Regions from separate parts of the Rhizobium sp. BK008 genome, predicted to be linked through region 3. Evidence: predicted binding sites of a transcription regulator. Region 3 holds the regulator's gene; each other region holds the start of a gene.
The links. The regulator PhoB, encoded in region 3, activates phosphate uptake and scavenging genes when phosphate is short. The targets are predictions, from matches to a motif close to TGTCATNNANCTGTCAT.
Positions count from the first base shown of each region.

Region 1: a site for PhoB is predicted at 2,103-2,119, ahead of FHT69_RS30940 (DUF1045 domain-containing protein). Genes of this name have one in related genera too.
Region 2: a site for PhoB is predicted at 1,676-1,692, ahead of ppk2 (polyphosphate kinase 2). Genes of this name have one in related genera too.
Region 4: a site for PhoB is predicted at 1,602-1,618, ahead of FHT69_RS21720 (DUF2794 domain-containing protein). Genes of this name have one in related genera too.

Region 1 covers NZ_JACIFK010000011.1:104,359-108,883, reverse strand. The annotation lists gene phnE (phosphonate ABC transporter, permease protein PhnE) at 1-718, shown strand, start outside; gene phnE (phosphonate ABC transporter, permease protein PhnE) at 726-2,069, shown strand; gene FHT69_RS30940 (DUF1045 domain-containing protein) at 2,211-2,906, shown strand; gene FHT69_RS30935 (alpha-D-ribose 1-methylphosphonate 5-triphosphate diphosphatase) at 2,920-4,059, shown strand; gene phnN (phosphonate metabolism protein/1,5-bisphosphokinase (PRPP-forming) PhnN) at 4,059-4,525, shown strand, end outside.
Region 2 covers NZ_JACIFK010000003.1:426,151-430,675, forward strand. The annotation lists gene FHT69_RS16705 (GMC oxidoreductase) at 1-1,571, shown strand, start outside; gene ppk2 (polyphosphate kinase 2) at 1,714-2,628, shown strand; gene FHT69_RS16715 (aldo/keto reductase family oxidoreductase) at 2,724-3,599, opposite strand; gene FHT69_RS16720 (LysR family transcriptional regulator) at 3,696-4,525, shown strand, end outside.
Region 3 covers NZ_JACIFK010000007.1:305,654-310,178, forward strand. The annotation lists gene pstB (phosphate ABC transporter ATP-binding protein PstB) at 1-816, shown strand; gene phoU (phosphate signaling complex protein PhoU) at 861-1,574, shown strand; gene phoB (phosphate regulon transcriptional regulator PhoB) at 1,722-2,405, shown strand; gene FHT69_RS25645 (GcrA family cell cycle regulator) at 2,666-3,199, opposite strand; gene FHT69_RS25650 (aspartate aminotransferase family protein) at 3,623-4,525, shown strand, end outside.
Region 4 covers NZ_JACIFK010000005.1:292,820-297,344, forward strand. The annotation lists gene acnA (aconitate hydratase AcnA) at 1-192, shown strand, start outside; gene FHT69_RS21715 (DUF1223 domain-containing protein) at 517-1,257, shown strand; gene FHT69_RS21720 (DUF2794 domain-containing protein) at 1,641-2,042, shown strand; gene FHT69_RS21725 (GNAT family N-acetyltransferase) at 2,049-2,606, opposite strand; gene FHT69_RS21730 (Bax inhibitor-1/YccA family protein) at 2,716-3,444, opposite strand; gene FHT69_RS21735 (ABC transporter permease) at 3,625-4,525, opposite strand, start outside.

The DNA of each region.
Region 1 (4,525 bases), on a different contig from region 3:
GGCATTGTTCGACATTGCGAGCGTCAACGACAAGGGCGGCGAGGAATTCAATTTCGACAAGGGCCGCGTCTACGTCTGGGGCGCCTTCTACATTCCCGAATATTTCGAACTGATGATCGTCACCATCAACGTGGCGCTGATCTCGACGATCATCGGTTTCGTCTTCGCCGTTCCCTTGAGCTTCTTTGCTGCCCGCAACCTGACGAATTCATGGCCGCTGCGCATCTTCTCCAAGCGGCTGATGGAGTTCCTGCGCGCCTTCCCCGAGATCGTCATTGCCGGGCTGTTTTCGGCGATCCTGTCGATCGGACCGGTCGCCGCCATCATTGCCATCAGCCTGCACACGGTCGGCGCACTCGGCAAACTTTTCTACGAAGTGGCCGAGAATATCGACATGAAGCCCGATGAGGGCATGAAAGCCGTCGGCGCCAACTGGTGGGAGCGCGTACGCTTCGCCGCCCTGCCGCAGGTGCTGCCGAATTTCACCTCCTACGCGCTCTTACGCCTCGAGATCAACGTGCGCGCCTCGACCATCATCGGCGCCGTCGGCGGCGGCGGCATCGGCGAGGAGCTGAAGCTTTCGATCTCGCGGGGATTCGGCGCCAAGACGATGGCGCTCGTCCTCCTGCTGTTCGTGACGATCGTCGCCGTCGACCAGTTCTCCGCCTGGCTGCGCCGCCGCCTTGTCGGCGAGCACGCCTTCCTCCTGCAACATTGAGGCCGCCATGACGGTGATCGACGCAAACCGCATGCACGAGATAGAGACGCGCTATCCGGAATATTTCCATCGCTCGTTCCGCCAGCGTTTCGGTGGGCTGATGATCCTTATGGCGACGCTGCTCTACGGCCTCTACGCCGCCTGGTTCTTCGACCTGTCCAAGCTCTTTGCCGAAGCGCATTGGGAGCGCGTCGGCATCTATCTCAGCCAATGGGTGAGCTACGACGTCCAGCCGGAACTCCGCATTCAGGACGACGGCTCGATCGAGGTGCGTTATCCGCGTTTCTCGCCGCTCGGCGACAATCCGCATCCGGATTGGCTGGTCAACAATCCCGACGGCAGCATCAGCGTTTCGATCAGCGGCACCAGCCGCAGCGTCACTGTCTCGAAGAGCGAGACGATCGTCACCGCGCATGGCGTCAGCGTCCCGATTGAGCTTTCCAGCGGTGCGCCGAAAGTCGTCGGACCGGTGCCCGGCTGGATGACGGTCTATGACGACAACGTGCTGGCCGATCTCGGCTTTGCCGGCAATGTCAGCATATCCGTCGACCGGGTGAAGATCCGCAAGCGTTTCATCGGCTGGGCGAATTTCATCTTCGACACGCAATCCTCCTTCTTCGACAAGCCGGTCGGCGAAGTCGTCAGCCTCATCGTCTCCGGTCCGCGCATCAAGCCCGACCAGTCCAACCTGTCGCTCGCCTTCGACGATATCTGGAACAACAGCGAATGGCAGCACGGCGACGTCTGGACGAAGCTTTTCCAGACGATCGTCATGGCGTTCCTCGGAACGCTGCTCGGCTCGCTTACCGCCTTTCCGCTCGCCTTCATGGCAGCGCGCAACATCACGCCGAACCGGCTGCTGAACCAGATCCTGAAACGCTTCTTCGATTTCCTGCGCTCGGTCGACATGCTGATCTGGGCGTTGTTCCTGACGCGCGCTTTCGGCCCCGGCCCGCTTGCCGGCAGCGGCGCGATCTTCCTCACCGAGACCGGCACGCTCGGCAAGCTCTATTCCGAAGGATTGGAGAATATCGACAACAAGCCGCGGGAGGGCATCAAATCGACCGGCGCTCAGACGGTGCTCGTTCATCGTTACGGCATTATGCCGCAGATCGTTCCGGTCATCGTCAGCCAGACGCTCTACCAGTGGGAATCAAACGTGCGCGGCGCGACCATCATCGGCGCTGTCGGCGCCGGCGGCATCGGCCTCAAACTCTGGGAGGCCATGCGCACCAACGCCAACTGGGAAAATGTCGCCTATATGGTCATCCTGATCCTGATCGTCGTCTTCCTTTTCGACACGGCCTCGAACGCGCTGCGCCACCGGCTGATGGGCACAAAAACCCACTGATCCACCCATCAAAGGCGGCGGCGGCGCTGCCGCCATCATCATTCTGTCACGGAAATCTTTTAGCCGGAGCCTGCTTGCGGTTCGCCGCCAAATCACTGCACATTGCGCTCCCCCGTTTCGAAGATCCCCAGGATAAAAGCCTTGCGCTACGCTCTCTATTTCTCGCCGCCGAAGGATCATCCCCTGACCGGCGCGGCCTCGCTCTGGCTCGGCCGCGACGCTTTCACGGGCGAGACCTATCCGGCACCGGACCATGAGCGACTGGGTGCGGCAGAGCAGTTCGAGCTGACCACCGACCCGCGCCGCTACGGCTTTCACGCCACGATCAAGGCGCCGTTTTCGCTCGCTGCCTCCGTCACCGAGAAGGATCTCCTGGGGGTTGCCGAGGATTTTGCCCAGCGCACGCCAGCCTTCGAGATTCCGGAACTCGTGCTCGGCCAGCTCGGCCGTTTTTTTGCCCTCGTTCCCGGTTCTCTTCATCAACCTCTTCAGGATTTCGCCGCGAAGGTGGTAAGGTCGTTCGAACCGTTCCGTGCCGCGCTTTCCGAGGCCGATATGGCGCGGCGCAACCCGGATAAGCTCAGCGACAGCCAGCGCGCCCATCTGCAGCGCTGGGGTTATCCCTACGTCATGGAGGATTTCGGCTTTCACATGACGCTGACCGGCCAGGTGCCCGAAGCGCGCGCCGCGGTTATGAAAGCGATTCTGACCGAGCGTTTTGCCGATTTCACCGGCCGTCCGCTTCCAATTTCCGGCCTTGCCGTCTTCACCGAGGAGACGCGCGGTGCCCCGTTCAAAGTTCATTCCTGGCTGCCGCTTGCCGGCGCCAAACGCTGAAAGACCTGACGAGATGAGCAAAGAGACCGTGTTTTCCAATGCCCGCATCGTTCTCGAGGATGACATCCTCTCAGGATCGATCCTCATTCGCGACGGCAAGATCGCCGATATCTCCGAGGGCAGCTCGGTAGCCGGCGAAGATTTCGAAGGCGACTACGTCATTCCCGGCCTCGTCGAGCTGCACACCGATCATCTCGAAGGCCATTATCAGCCGCGTCCCGGCATACGCTGGAACAAGACCGCCGCAGTCCAGGCGCACGACGCCCAGATCGTCACCTCGGGCATCACCACGGTGTTCGACTGCCTGCGCATGGGTGCGGATGAGGACGGCGGCTTCGAACATGGCGAGATGCGTGAGATGGCCGATGCCATCCAGTCGGCGGAGAAGGAGGGCAGGCTGCGCGCCGAGCACCTGCTCCACCTGCGCTGCGAGGTCTCGGCCGACAATGTGCTCGAACATTTCGCCGATTTCGAAAACGACCGGCATGTGCGGCTCGTTTCGCTGATGGATCATGCGCCCGGCCAGCGTCAGTTCCAGACGATGGACCAATATATCTTCTACTACCAGAAGAAGCGCGGCCTGAGCGACGAGGCCTTCGCCCGTTTCGTCGCCAAGCGCCAGGCGGAATCGGCCCGCAATTCGACGCCGCACCGCAACGCCATCGCCAAGGTCTGCGCCGAGCGCGGCATCACCGTGGCAAGCCATGACGACGCCACACTCTCCCACGTCGACGAGGCGATCGACAACGGCGTGCGCCTGGCCGAATTCCCGACCAGCTTCGATGCCGCCCGGGCATCGCACGGACATGGCATGAGCGTGCTGATGGGGGCGCCGAACATCGTGCGCGGCAAATCCCACTCCGGCAACATCGCTGCCCGCGATCTTGCCGAAATGGGCGTACTCGACGTGCTTTCCTCCGATTACGTGCCGCTCAGCCTGCTGCATGCACCCTTCATTCTCGCCGACGAGGTGGAGAGCATCACGCTCCCGAAGGCGATCGCCATGGTGACGTCGACGCCTGCCCGCACCGTCAGCCTTGACGATCGCGGCCGGATCGCGACGGGACTGCGCGCCGATCTCGTCCGCGTCCACCGCGCGCATGGCGTGCCGGTGACACGCTCCGTCTGGCGCCAAGGACGCCGTGTCGCATGATGCCGCACGAACCCCATCCCGGAGCCGGAGCCGAGCGCGGCATCATGGTCGTCGTCGTCGGGCCGAGCGGCGCCGGCAAGGATACCCTGATGAACCTTGCCGCCCGGCATTTCACCGGCCGCACCGACGTTCATTTCACCCGCCGCGTCATCACCCGTCACCGTGACGCCGGCGGCGAGGATCATCTGTCCATCTCCCTCGAAGGCTTCGCCGCCATGGAGCAATCAGGCTCCTTTGCCGTCTGGTGGGAGGCGCACGGCCTGAAATATGGGATTCCCGCCGAGGTTTCGGTGGCGCTGTCCAGAGGCCATGTCGTCGTCGCCAACGGCTCGCGCTCGGCGCTTCACCGTTTCCAGGCCGCCTTCCCGCGGCTGAAGGTCATCAACGTCACCGCCCGCCCGGAAGTGCTCGTCGGCCGGCTGGAGGCGCGCGGACGCGAGACGCATGAGGATATCATGGCCCGACT
Region 2 (4,525 bases), on a different contig from region 3:
GACTGTCGGTGCTGCTGCTCGAGGCCGGTCCCGCCGTCGGGCCGAAGGATTTCGATCCCGCCCGCAAGAAGGCGCCGGCAAGCAGCATCAATATCTGGGAGCGCGCGCGCGCCACTCTCAAGGGCCAGCCGATCCAGGCGCGTGCGGCGTTTTTCACCGAGCGTTTCAGCCATTTCTTCGTCAACGACCGCAAGAACCCCTATACGACGCCGAAGGGCGCGCCCTTCCTGTGGATCCGCGGCCGCCAGGGCGGCGGGCGCCTCCACAGTTTCGGCCGGGTGCTGCTGCGCTGGACCGACGACGATTTCAAGCTCCGCTCGCGCACGGGAAAGGGCATCGACTGGCCGGTCTCCTATGAAGAGCTGACGCCTTTCTACGACGAGGTTGAGGGCTATCTCGGGCTCTACGGCAACAAGGACAATGTGGCGACACTGCCGGACGGCGTCTATGCGAAGCCGGCCAGCCTGACGCCGGCCGAACAGACCTTTAAGCAGGCGGTGGAAAGCCGCTGGCCGGAGCGGAACGTCGTCTCCTGGCGTTATATCGCGCCCGATGCCGACCGCATGCCGCGACCGCTGCGCGAAGCAAAGGCGACCGGCCAGCTGAGCGTCCGCTACGACGCCGTCGTTCGTCGCATCACCACGGATGAGAAGACGGGCCGCGCCACCGGCGCGGAGTTCATCGATCGCAATACGGGCGAAGTATCGACCGCGCGGGCTGCGATGGTTGTGCTTTCGGCCTCGCCGATAGAGAGCGTGCGATTGCTGTTGAATTCGGCTTCGGCGAAACATCCGGGCGGGCTTGGCAACGGTTCGGGCGCCCTCGGCCGCTATTTCATGGATCAGCTTCCGTGTCTCGCGTTCGGCTCCTTTTCGAAGGCCAAGGGTTGGGCGACGGACGAGTCCGCGCCGACCGACCCGTTCTACAATCCGTCGGGCGGGATCTTCATTCCCCGCTTCGGCGAGGGCGACGCCGCCCGCGGCGATTTCGACTACCAGGGAAGCGTCGGCCGGGCGCCGGTCTCCGCGGACGCAGATGCGCGTCTCGCCTTCTTTGGTTTCGGCCGAATGCTGCCCTATGCCGACAATCGCATCACGCTCGACGCCAAGCGCAGGGATGCCTGGAACATTCCCGTGCCGCATATCCGCTGCGTCATGCAGGAGGAGGAGCAGGCGCTGCTCAAAAGGCAGGAAGAAACGCTGATTGCCATGATCAAGGAGGTCGGCGGCGACCTCGAATTCATTGGTTCGCCCACCGGCCTCAAGGAGATGGGCAAAGGCGCCTTTCCCGAAGCCGATGCCTTCAGCCGTTTCATGTTCCGCACATGGTTCCGCAAGACCATGTGCATGGGCGCGGCCATTCATGAGACGGGCGCCGCGCGCATGGGCGAAACCCCGGAGGCTTCGGTGCTCAATCCCTACAACCAGGTGTGGGATGCGCCGAACCTGATCGTCACCGATGCCAGCGCCTTTCCCGGCAGCGGCATCGCCGGCACGACGCTCACCGTCATGGCCCTGACGATCCGCGCCTGCCGGAACCTTGTCGACCAGTACCGAGCAGGGCAGCTGTAGACGCACTGATCCCACTCGGCACCTGTTTCTATCGAGTGCGTGGAACGAGAGAGGCAAGTAGCCGTTTTGGTCTTCGCGAAGTGGTCGTCACACAAACTTCGCACTGACATGCTCCTGTCAAAAGAAGCAAAAGGAAAAGGCCATGTCGCAATCACATCAGGACCAGCTCAACCGGATCAAGGCCGAAATCGCCGACAGCTTCGATGAGGAGCTGGAAATGCAGATGGAGGAAGACCGGCTGGACGATCTGGTCGCCAAAGGAATGTCGGAACCGGCGGAGCAGACGCTCGAGCGAAAGATCTACTTCCGGGAGCTTTTCCGGCTTCAGCATGAACTGGTGCGGCTGCAGGACTGGGTTCAGCATAAGAAGCTGAAAGTGGTGGTACTGTTTGAAGGTCGGGATTCGGCCGGCAAGGGAGGCGCGATCAAGCGCGTGACCCAGCGGCTTAATCCTCGCGTATGCCGGACGGTCGCGCTGCCCGCCCCGACCGAGCGGGAGCGGCATCAATGGTATTTCCAGCGTTATGTCCCGCATCTTCCGACAGCCGGTGAAATGGTGCTCTTCGACCGAAGCTGGTACAATCGCGCCGGTGTCGAGCGCGTCATGGGGTTCTGCACCCCTGATGAACTCGAGGAATTCTTCCGCTCGGTGCCTGAATTCGAGCGGATGCTGGTCCGTTCCGGGATCGTGCTGATCAAGTACTGGTTTTCGATCACCGACGAAGAGCAGGAATTCCGCTTCAAGATGCGCATCCACGATCCGCTGAAGCAGTGGAAGCTCTCGCCGATGGATATGGAGAGCCGTGTCCATTGGGAGGAATATACCAAGGCCAAGGAAGAGATGCTGGCGCGCACGCACACCAAGGATGCACCCTGGTGGGTGGTGCAGGCCGTGGATAAGAAACGGGCGCGGTTGAACTGCATCGCCCATCTTCTCGAGCAGATCCCTTACGAGGATGTTCCGAAACCGGAGATCCAGTTGCCGGACCGCATCCGTCACGCCGATTACAATAGGGCGCCGGTTCCGGCTGAAATGCTCGTGCCGGAGCGCTATTGAAGTGGGGCCGCAATCGGCGGCCCAGAATTGTGCCGCTACGCCATGCAATAGCGTGGCGTAGCGATCGGGGATCAGCTGCGATCTTGCGATAACCGTCAGGCGGCGATATCAGCCATGCGGTTCAATTCCCAGACGGCGTCATCCGGCAGTGCGAGGCTGGCGGTGGCGAGGTTCTCCCTGAGATGGCCGACGGACGAGGTGCCCGGGATCAGCAGGATGTTTTCCGCGCGACGCAGCAGCCAGGCGAGCGCCACCTGCATGGGCGTGGCATCAAGGCGGGCGGCGACATCGGACAGGGTGGACGACTGCAGCGGGGTGAACCCGCCGAGCGGGAAGAACGGCACGTAGGCGGTGCCTTCGCGGGCGAGATCGTCGATCAGCTCGTCGTCGGCCCGATACGCCAGATTGTATTGGTTCTGCACGCAGACGATCTGGGTGATCCGGCGGCCCTCGGCGATCTGCCTCGATGTGGCGTTGCTCAGCCCGACGTGACGAACCAGACCTTGCCGCTGCAGGTCGGCGAGGACCGTCAGCGGTGCTTCGATCGACCCTTCGGCTGGGCCGTGCACGTCGAACATGATCCTGAGATTGACGACATCAAGCACATCGAGGCCGAGATTGCGGAGATTGTCGTGGACTGCCTGCGTCAGTTCCTCCCGCGAGAACGCCGGAATCCATGATCCGTCCGTGCCGCGGCGGGCGCCGATCTTGGTGACGATGACGAGATCGTCGCGATAGGGATGGAGCGCTTCACGGATGATCTGGTTGGTGACGTGCGGGCCATAGAAGTCGCTGGTGTCGATGTGATTGACGCCGCTTTCCACCGCCTCGCGCAGCACGGCCAGGGCCGCGCCATGATTCCTGGGCGGGCCGAACACGCCGGGGCCGGCAAGCTGCATGGCGCCGTAGCCGAGCCGCTTCACGCTGCGACCGCCGAGATTGAAACTGCCGGCCTGATCGATAATGGACATGGTCTCACTCCTTTCAAGAGATGACACCAAGATAGGCGCTGTCGACGCGTGGGATAATCAGGTACAAACCGCACGGGTTGTGCGGAGTGGCGAACAATGAAAGTCGACCTGGGTGATCTGAATGCGTTCGTTGCCGTGGCGCGGGCCGGCGGTTTTCGCGAGGGCGCGCGCGCCAGCGGCGGCAGCGCCTCCTTCCTCAGCGAAGCGGTGCGACGCCTGGAGGCCGAGCTCGGTGTTCGGCTGCTCAACCGCACGACGCGCAGCGTCGTCCCCACCGAAGCGGGCAAGGGTCTATTGGATCGGCTGGGCCCTGCCTTGAGCGAGGTGGAGTCTGCCCTCGACGTGGTCAACGGATTTCGGGACAGGCCGGCTGGTGCGTTGCGCCTCAACGTGCCGGTCAGCGCGGCGCGGCTGGTGCTGCCGGCCATCATTCCACCGTTCCTCGCCGCCTATCCCGACATTCGGCTGGAAGTCGTTGCAGAGGAGAGCTTCGTCGACGTGCTGGCTGCCGGCTGCGATGCAGGCATCCGTTATGACGAGCGGCTGGAGCAGGATATGATCGCAGTGCCGATCGGGCCACGCATCCAGCGTTTTGCCACTGCGGCTTCGCCCGACTACCTCGATCGCCGTGGCCGGCCGCAACACCCTCGCGAGTTGCTCGGCCATGCCTGTCTGCTGGGTCGTTTTGCCAGCGGTGCGCTGACGTCCCCATGGGAATTCGAGCGAGACGACGAGGTGGTACGGGTCGAACCGACCGGACCATTGATCGTCAGGGTCGGCGGGGCAATGGATCTTGCCGTCGACGCCGCAATATCGGGCACGGGGATCATCTCCGTTTTCGAGGACTGGCTGCGCCCGCATCTTGACAGCGGTGCGCTCGAACCCATCCTCGAACCGTGGTGGCAGAGCTTTTCCGGGCCGTTCCT
Region 3 (4,525 bases):
ATGAACATGTTGACGGAAGCTGCAGTTGAAAAGGCGCTGGATCACAAGATGAGCAACGTCCCGTATAAGATGATCGGAAAGGATGTCTCGGTTTACTACGGCGAAAAGCGCGCGCTTTTCGATGTGAACCTGAACATCCGCGAAAACACCGTAACCGCCCTGATCGGCCCGTCCGGCTGCGGCAAGTCGACCTTCCTGCGGAGCCTCAACCGCATGAACGACACGATCGACGGCTGCCGCGTCACCGGCAAGATCACGCTCGACACCGACGATATCTATGATCCGGATATCGACGTCGTCGAACTTCGCGCCCGCGTCGGCATGGTCTTCCAGAAGCCGAACCCGTTCCCGAAGACGATCTACGAAAACGTCTCCTACGGCCCGCGCATCCATGGCCTGGCCAAGTCGAAGGCCGATCTCGATCAGATCGTCGAGACCAGCCTGCAGCGCGCCGGCCTCTGGAACGAGGTCAAGGACCGCGTGCATGAATCCGGCACCGGCCTGTCCGGCGGTCAGCAGCAGCGCCTCTGCATTGCGCGTGCCGTCGCCGTCAGCCCTGAGGTCATCCTGATGGACGAGCCCTGCTCGGCGCTCGACCCGATCGCCACCGCCAAGGTCGAGGAACTGATCCACGAACTGCGCGAGAACTACACGATCGTCATCGTCACCCACTCCATGCAGCAGGCCGCGCGCGTCTCGCAGCGCACCGCCATGTTCCACCTCGGCAATCTCGTCGAGGAGAACGACACCGACAAGATGTTCACCAATCCGGACGATCCGCGCACCCAGGATTACATCATGGGTCGCTTCGGCTGATCCTGCCGTCACCAAGCCTTTCCGTTATTCGAGGATAAAGCCCCATGGCATCGACACATATTTATTCTGCCTATGATGATGATCTGAAGTTCCTGTCCAGGCGGATTTCCGAAATGGGCGGCCTGGCCGAGCAGATGGTCGCCGAAGCCGTGCGGGCGCTGGTCAACGGCGATACCGCGCTGGCGCAGAAGGTCATCTCCGACGATGTGATCCTCGATCACGCCGAACGCGAAATCGGCGACAAGGCGATCGTCACCATCGCCCGCCGCCAGCCGATGGCCGCGGACCTGCGCGAAATCATGGGTTCGATCCGCATCGCCGCCGATCTCGAACGCGTCGGCGACCTCGGCAAGAACACCGCCAAGCGCGTCATCGCCGTCCAAAGCACCGGCGTTCCCCGCAAGCTCGCCCGCGGTCTCGAGCATCTCTCCGAGCTGGCGCTCGTCCAGCTCAAGGAAGTGCTCGACGTCTACACCAATCGCTCCGCCGACAAGGCGAACGCGATCCGCGAACGCGACAACGAGATCGACGCGATGTACACCTCGCTGTTTCGCGAACTCCTGACCTACATGATGGAAGATCCGCGCAACATCACCAGCTGCACGCATCTTCTCTTCTGCGCCAAGAACATCGAGCGCATCGGCGACCACGCCACCAACATCGCCGAGACGATCTTCTACATGGCGACAGGTGCGCAGCCGGAAGGCGATCGTCCGAAAGACGACAGCGCCAACACCGTCGGCGCGGTAACCGAATAACCGCCCGGGCCGGACGGCCGGGCTAGAAGCTTGCGTGCGCGCCCATCCGGGGCGCGCAAAGAGGTCGCAGCCAATTCTGAATTTGCGCAGGATGCATTGCTTGAACCATCCCCGGTTCAGGGATCATGCGCGAGGAGACCGACACGCATGATCCCGAGAGTTGCAGTTGTTGAAGACGAGGAAGCCCTGAGCGTGCTTCTTCGCTACAATCTCGAAGCGGAAGGCTTCGAGGTCGATACCATCCTTCGTGGCGACGAAGCCGAAATGCGGCTTCAGGAGCGCACGCCCGATCTGCTCATCCTCGATTGGATGCTGCCTGGCGTCTCCGGCATCGAACTCTGCCGGCGCCTGCGCATGCGGCCGGAAACCGAGCGCCTGCCGATCATCATGCTGACGGCGCGCGGCGAAGAGAGCGAACGCGTCCGCGGGCTTTCGACGGGTGCCGACGATTATGTCGTCAAGCCCTTCTCGACCCCCGAACTCGTCGCCCGCGTCAAGGCGATGCTGCGCCGCGCCCGTCCCGAGGTGCTGTCGACGGTGCTGAAATGCGGCGATATCGAACTCGACCGCGAAACCCACCGGGTCCATCGCAAGACCCGCGAAGTCCGCCTCGGCCCCACCGAATTCCGCCTGCTGGAATTCCTGATGTCGTCGCCGGGCCGGGTCTTCTCTCGCTCGCAGCTTCTCGACGGTGTCTGGGGCCACGATATCTATGTCGACGAACGCACCGTCGACGTCCATGTCGGCCGCCTGCGCAAGGCGCTGAATTTCTCCAACATGCAGGACGTCATCCGCACCGTCCGCGGCGCCGGTTATTCGATGGAAGCCTGAGGGCCTCCATTCTGATTGCTGACAACGTCGCTCGAGCTAGCGTCTGCCCCTCACCCTAACCCTCTCCCCGTAAAACGGGGCGAGGGGACGTGCCCTGCGACAGGTTAGCGGGGAACGGAGAGGTCGCGGCATATCCCCTTCGCCCCGCAAGCGGGGAGAAGGTGCCGGCAGGCGGATGAGGGGCAGCCATCCGCGCGAACCAATAACCACAAAAAAACGGGCCAGTCGGCCCGTTTCTCATGTGCGGCGATGTTACCCGCTCAGCTGGCCCGCGCTGCTGCCCGGCGGCGTTCGTTGACCGGCTGGTAGGCAAGCTTCTGGTGATAGCTGCAATAGGGCGAATTGTCGGGGGATTCGCAGCCGCAGAAGTGGAAGTCGTCCTTCAGCGGATCGCCGACCGGCCACTTGCAAGTGCGTTCGGTCAGTTCCGTCAGGCCGAGGCGTCGGGAAATCGGAACGACCACGTTGCCTCTCGGCACGTATTCCATTTCCTCGATCGTTTCGATCTCGATCTCTTCCTTCAGCATCGTCGCGCCCTGCTGGCGGGTAACGGTGCGAGTGGCGACCCGTGAGGCGTAGTTCGGCGCGCGCGGCGCAGAAGTATTGCGTTTCGGCGTTCGGGCGGCATTGGCGGTACCGCCGGCCTTGGCACGGCCGGGGAGGCTCAGCCGATGCACCTTGCCGATGACCGCGTTTCTGCTGACGCCACCAAGTTGTGCCGCGATCTGGCTGGCGCTCAGTCCTTCGGCCCAGAGCTTCTTGAGTTTCTCGACCCGCTCGTCTGTCCAGTTCATGCCCTGTCTCCACCTTTTGCGTTGGTGATGGCAGAATCCCTCACCGTTGTCCCGGAAGGCTCCGAAACAAGAAACGCTTGATCAATTTTGGTGACTAGTTCCGCCGCATGCAGTCTAGTAATTGAACTTTAACCTAGTGTGAGGCTGACTCCGTGACAAGAGTCGCATGAATCCGGATGAATCGAATTTCAAGTTTTCCCCAACTTGCTGCCCCGGCGTGGCATTTCTGCAATAATGCCTGTTGAGGACGGATAATGCTGCTGTACAAGCTTGCTGCATGCGCTAAGGGCGCAGTTTTGTTGACATTGCAGCGCGAAAAGGAAATAGTGCCAGTCGCCGCCGCAAGGCGGCATTTTTGATTTTTCGGGCCTGGTTTTCTTAGCCGGAGTCCGGAGCTTGATAACATCGATGGGAGATCGCGCTATGGCTGAAGCCGCGCCGCTTTATGACACCTATTCTCGTGCCCCGTTGCGGTTCGAGCGAGGCGAGGGCGTGTGGCTGATCACCGAAAGCGGCGAGCGATATCTCGATTTCGGCGCCGGCGTCGCCGTCACTTCGGTCGGCCACAGCAATCCGCATGTGGTCGGCGCGCTGAAGGAGCAGGCCGACAAGGTCTGGCATCTCTCCAACATCTATGAGATCCCCGGCCAGGAGCGCCTGGCCAAACGGCTGACCGACGCCACCTTTGCCGACAAGGTGTTCTTCACCAATTCGGGCGCCGAGGCGCTCGAATGCGCGATCAAGACGGCGCGCCGTTATCAGTATTCCAAGGGTCATCCCGAGCGCTTCCATATCATCACCTTCGAGGGCGCCTTTCACGGCCGGACGCTGGCGACGATCGCCGCCGGCGGCCAGGAGAAATATCTTGAGGGCTTCGGCCCCAAGGCGCCCGGTTTCGATCAGGTGGCTTTCGGCGACATCGAAGCGGTGCGCGCCGCGATCACCGATGCCACGGCCGGAATTCTCATCGAGCCGGTGCAGGGCGAGGGCGGCGTGCGTCCGGCCACCCCCGAATTCATGAAGGCGCTTCGCCAGATCTGCGACGAAAATGGCCTGCTGCTGATCCTCGACGAGGTCCAGACCGGGGTCGGGCGCACCGGCAGGCTCTTCGCCCATGAATGGTCGGGCGTCACCCCCGACATCATGGCGGTCGCCAAGGGCATCGGCGGCGGTTTCCCCCTCGGCGCCTGCCTTGCCACGGCAGAGGCTGCCTCCGGCATGAAGGCCGGCACGCACGGCTCGACCTATGGCGGCAATCCGCTCGCCATGGCCGTCGGCAGCGCCGTGCTCGACATCATTCTCGCCGATGGCTTCCTCCAGCAGGTG
Region 4 (4,525 bases), on a different contig from region 3:
GGTGATGAACTCGTCACCATCGAAGGTCTGGAAAAGATCAAGCCGCGCGAGAAGAAGATCGCCAAGATCACTTATGGCGACGGCACCGTGAAGGAGGTTCCGCTGCTGTCGCGCGTCGATACGCTCGACGAAGTGATCTACCTCAACAATGGCGGCATCCTGCAGACGGTTCTGCGCGATCTCGCTGCCTGATTTTCAGAGCATGATGCCGAAAAGTGTGAGCGGTTTTCGGACGACATCATGCTCTTCTTCTTTGATATAGATCCGGATTCAGATTCATCCGGATTTAGGAGACTTGATTGATAATGGCCGCCGGAGAGCAGTTTCCGGCGGCTTTTCTGTGTGGCGACAGTATTCGGACGGGCTCACGATGATTTGTTTTCCGCAAGTTCCGGTGGAGCTCCGTCTCACCCGTTCGTGACTTTTCGTTTGGACCCGGAAGGATTATTCGTACGTTCATATGTCAGGGCCTGCGGTTCCAACACGCTGTCGGCGCTGAAAAAGAGGTGCAGGTGAATGTCCCCCCGTTTTTTGATTCCGCTGATCGCTGGCGTTGTTCTGTCAGGCCCGCTGCAGGCCGAAGACGGCACGCCGAAAGGTGTCGTTGAACTCTTCACGGCGCAGGGCTGCTCCTCCTGTCCTCCGGCTGATGCGGCTTTCCGCACGCTGGTGAATCAGGGCGATGTCATCGCGCTCGCCTATCATGTCGATTACTGGAATTATCTCGGCTGGGCCGATACGCTGAGCTCCAAGGAAAACACCGAACGGCAATATGGCTATGCCAGAACGATGGGCCGCAGCAACGTCTACACGCCGCAGGCGATCGTCAACGGACGCGGCCATCTGGCCGGCGCCGATCTCAACGGCATCAACAGCAAGATCGACACCTACAGCAGCGAAGGCAACGGGCTGACCGTTCCGATCAACGCCGCGATGCGCGGCGACGAGCTGGAGATCAAGATCGGTGCGGGACAGGGCAAGGCCAATGTCGTGATGGTCTATTTCGACAAGGAAAAGACCATCGACGTCGAAAAGGGCGAGAACAGCGGCCGGAAGCTTTCCTACCTGCACAGCGTCACCAATGTCGAAACCATCGGCATGTGGGACGGCAAGGCAACCAGTCTGACGCTGCCGGCCAGCGTGTTGCAGCGGCCGCAGCTCGAGGGCTGCGCGATCCTGCTGCAATCGGCGACCGCAGACGGCGATCCGGCTGCGATCCTCGGCGCGACCGTTGTCATGGCTGGCAAAAATATCTGAGATTTCATCCGGTAGTAGATGAAGTGCTGGGGCGGCCCGGCCGAGCGTATTCGGGGCTGGGGTTAAGGTCGATACGCTCCGCCGGGCCCTTTGGCGCGCTGGCGCCAAACTGGAATTCATAAATCTCCTGCAAATGAGGCGCTGTTTTGACTGAAATGCGGCGCTGCGGAGAAAGCGTGAGCCTATCCAGGACATCATGCTTTCCGAATTCGGACCCAACTTTTAGAAGGCATGATGCGCAGATTCAAAGTGCTGCAGCGTCTTTGCGCGAGAGACGCGCGGCGCTGTGGTGCGGCCGAATGTGACGGCTGGCGCTCTTGCAATTTGCGGCGGCTCGGGCAAACTGTCACTCTCCTGTCACATGCGGAGGCCTTGGGAGACTGATGACAGATCAGCCGGATTTGCGACACGGCGAAAGCCGCTCCGTCGACAATAGTTCCTCAGTCGTCGTCGATCTCAGGGAATACAAGCAAAGCAAGGACCCGCTTCCGGTGACCTTCCACCGGCGCGAACTGGACGCGATCCTCTGGATCTACGGCCGCATGGTCGGTGACGGTGAATGGCGCGACTACGCCATTGATCACCTGAAGGACAGGGCGGTCTTTTCCGTCTTCAAGCGTTCCGGCGAAATGCCGCTCTTCCGCATCGAGAAAAACCCGAAGCTCGCCGCCAAGCAGGGCGCCTATTCCGTCATCAACGTCCACGGCACGATCCTGAAGCGCGGTCACGAGCTGAACCAGGTGCTGAAGGTGTTCGACAAGGCCCTGAAGCTGGTCGACAAATAAGCCGCATCAACCGGTAAACAGCGTGCCGGGATAGGCGGACGGATCCGGATCGGTCGTCATCCCCTCGCCGAGGCCACGCTGCATCAACATCGTATCCAGCCAGCGGCCGTGCTTATAGCCGGTGCCCCGCATCAGACCGACCTCCTCGAAGCCGGCCTTCCTGTGAAGCGCGATCGAGGCGGGGCTGGCGCCGCCGATGACGGCCGTCATCTGCCGAAAGCCGAGGCCGGTGCAGCGCTCGATCAGCTCGGCAAGCAACGCCTTGCCGATGCCCCGGCCGCGGGCCTCAGGCGCGAGATAGATCGAGTCCTCGACCATCCAGCGATAGGCCGGACGCGTGCGAAAAGCCGAAGCATAGGCGTAGCCGAGCAGGGTTCCGTCCGTGCCGATGGCCGCGATGTAGGGATATTGCTGGCTGACGATCGTCGAAAAACGCCGCGCCATCTCGGCCTCGGAAGGCGGCACGATCTCGTAGCTCGCGACGCCGTTCAGGACGGATTCGCGATAGATATCGGCAATGGAGGGGATATCGGCTTGGGAGGCATCGCGCAGGCGGAATGACATTTCGGCGGCATCCATCGGGGAAAAGGAAGGTTTCCTAAAACCACTCCGCGAAAGCCTGCGCAACAAAAAAGGCGGCCGAAGCCGCCTTTTCGATCTCAGTCTGCCCTGCTTATTTACGATTGCCCATGAACTGCAGCAGGAACATGAAGAGGTTGATGAAGTCGAGATAGAGCGTCAGCGCACCCATGATCGCCTTGCGGCCGGCCACGGCAACGTCATCGGCTTCCAGGTACAGTTCCTTGATCCGCTGCGTATCGTAGGCGGTGAGGCCTGCGAAGATCAGAACGCCGACCACGGAGATCGCGAACTGCACAGCCGACGAAGCCAGGAAGATGTTAACAAGCGAAGCGATGATCAGGCCGAACAGACCCATGATCAGGAACGAGCCCATCGCCGACAGGTCACGCTTCGTCGTGTAGCCGTAAAGCGACAGCGCGCCGAAGGAGGCGGCGGTGACGAAGAAGGTCTGAACCACGCTCTGGCCGGTGTAGATCAGGAAGATCGACGAGAGCGACAGGCCGACGAGCGCGGCGTAGACCGCAAAGGTCGTCTGGGCGGCGGCCACCGTCATGGTGTGAATCCGGAAGCTCAGGAAGAACACCAGAGCCAGCGGCGCCAGAATGACCACCCACTTCAGCGGGCTCACATAGATCGCCTGACCGAAAGCGGTCAGCTCGCCATTGGCGAAGGCGAATTGGAACGACAGATATGCGGCCACACCGGTGATCGCCAGACCCAGCGCCATCAGGTTGTAGACCTTGAGCATATAAGCGCGCAGGCCTTGATCAATCATCTCGCCGGTCTGAGCGCGGCTTTGATAGTTACGAAGATCAGCCATAGTTTCCTCTTACAAGCTCCGATGGAAATACGGTGTCGGGGTTTTCGACCCGGGCGCCGCTGCGGAGCTCCAGCATGCCTGCGGATAATATGAGGCTTTCGCCCATTGCAAACAAGAGGCTTGCAAAGGCTCGGCCGGTTAAATCGCCGTAAGGTGAAGGGTTTGAGTGCCGCTGCCCGGTCAAAGCTCGCGCAAAACGGGGGCCGCCTTTTGCCCAAGGATGCGCCAGGTGCCGATCAGGCCGATGCCGACGGTCAGGACGAGCGCGGTCACAAGCGTCAGCCCCGCCACGTCGGGCAGAAAGGTCGACGGCAGACGCATGATGCGGGCGACGATGAACCAGGCGGCGACGCTGCCGGCGATCAGCGCGAAGATCGCGGTCGCAAGCCCAAGGATCAGATATTCGTAGCTGAAGGCGCGGATCAGCATGGCGCGCGTGGCGCCGAGCGTCTTCAGCACCACCGCGTCGTGGGTGCGCGCCCGGTTTCCGGCAGCAAGCGCCCCGGCAAGGACGAGGATCGAGGCGATGAGGGCGACAGAGGCGGCGGCGCGGATCGCGGTCGCCAGCTGCGCGACCAGCTGGTTGACGATATCGATCGCGTCCTTGACCCGCACGCTGGTGATCGTCGGATAGGTGTTGGTGACGGATTTTAGGATTGCCGCATCTTCGGCGGGCGTCGACGAGGGATCGGTCAGCGTCGCCAGCCAGGCATGCGGAGCGCCGCGAAATGTGTTCGGCGAGAAGACCATGACGAAATTGATCGACAGCGATTCCCACTCGACGCGGCGCAGATTGGCGATCTTCGCCGTGATGTTGCGGCCGAGCACGTTGACGGTGACGGTATCGCCGATCTTCAGGCCGAGCTCATGCGCCTCTTCCGAGGAGAAGGAAACGAGCGGCTGGCCGCCGTAATCCTTGTCCCACCAGCTGCCTTCGGTGAGGGCGGCGTTCTCCGGCAGGGTCTCGGCATAGGTGATGCCGCGATCGCCGTTCAGCACCCAGCGACCGGCCGCCGGCACGGTCAGTTTGCTGACGTCCTCGCCGTTGAAGGCGACGATCCGGCCGCGCAACATCGGCACT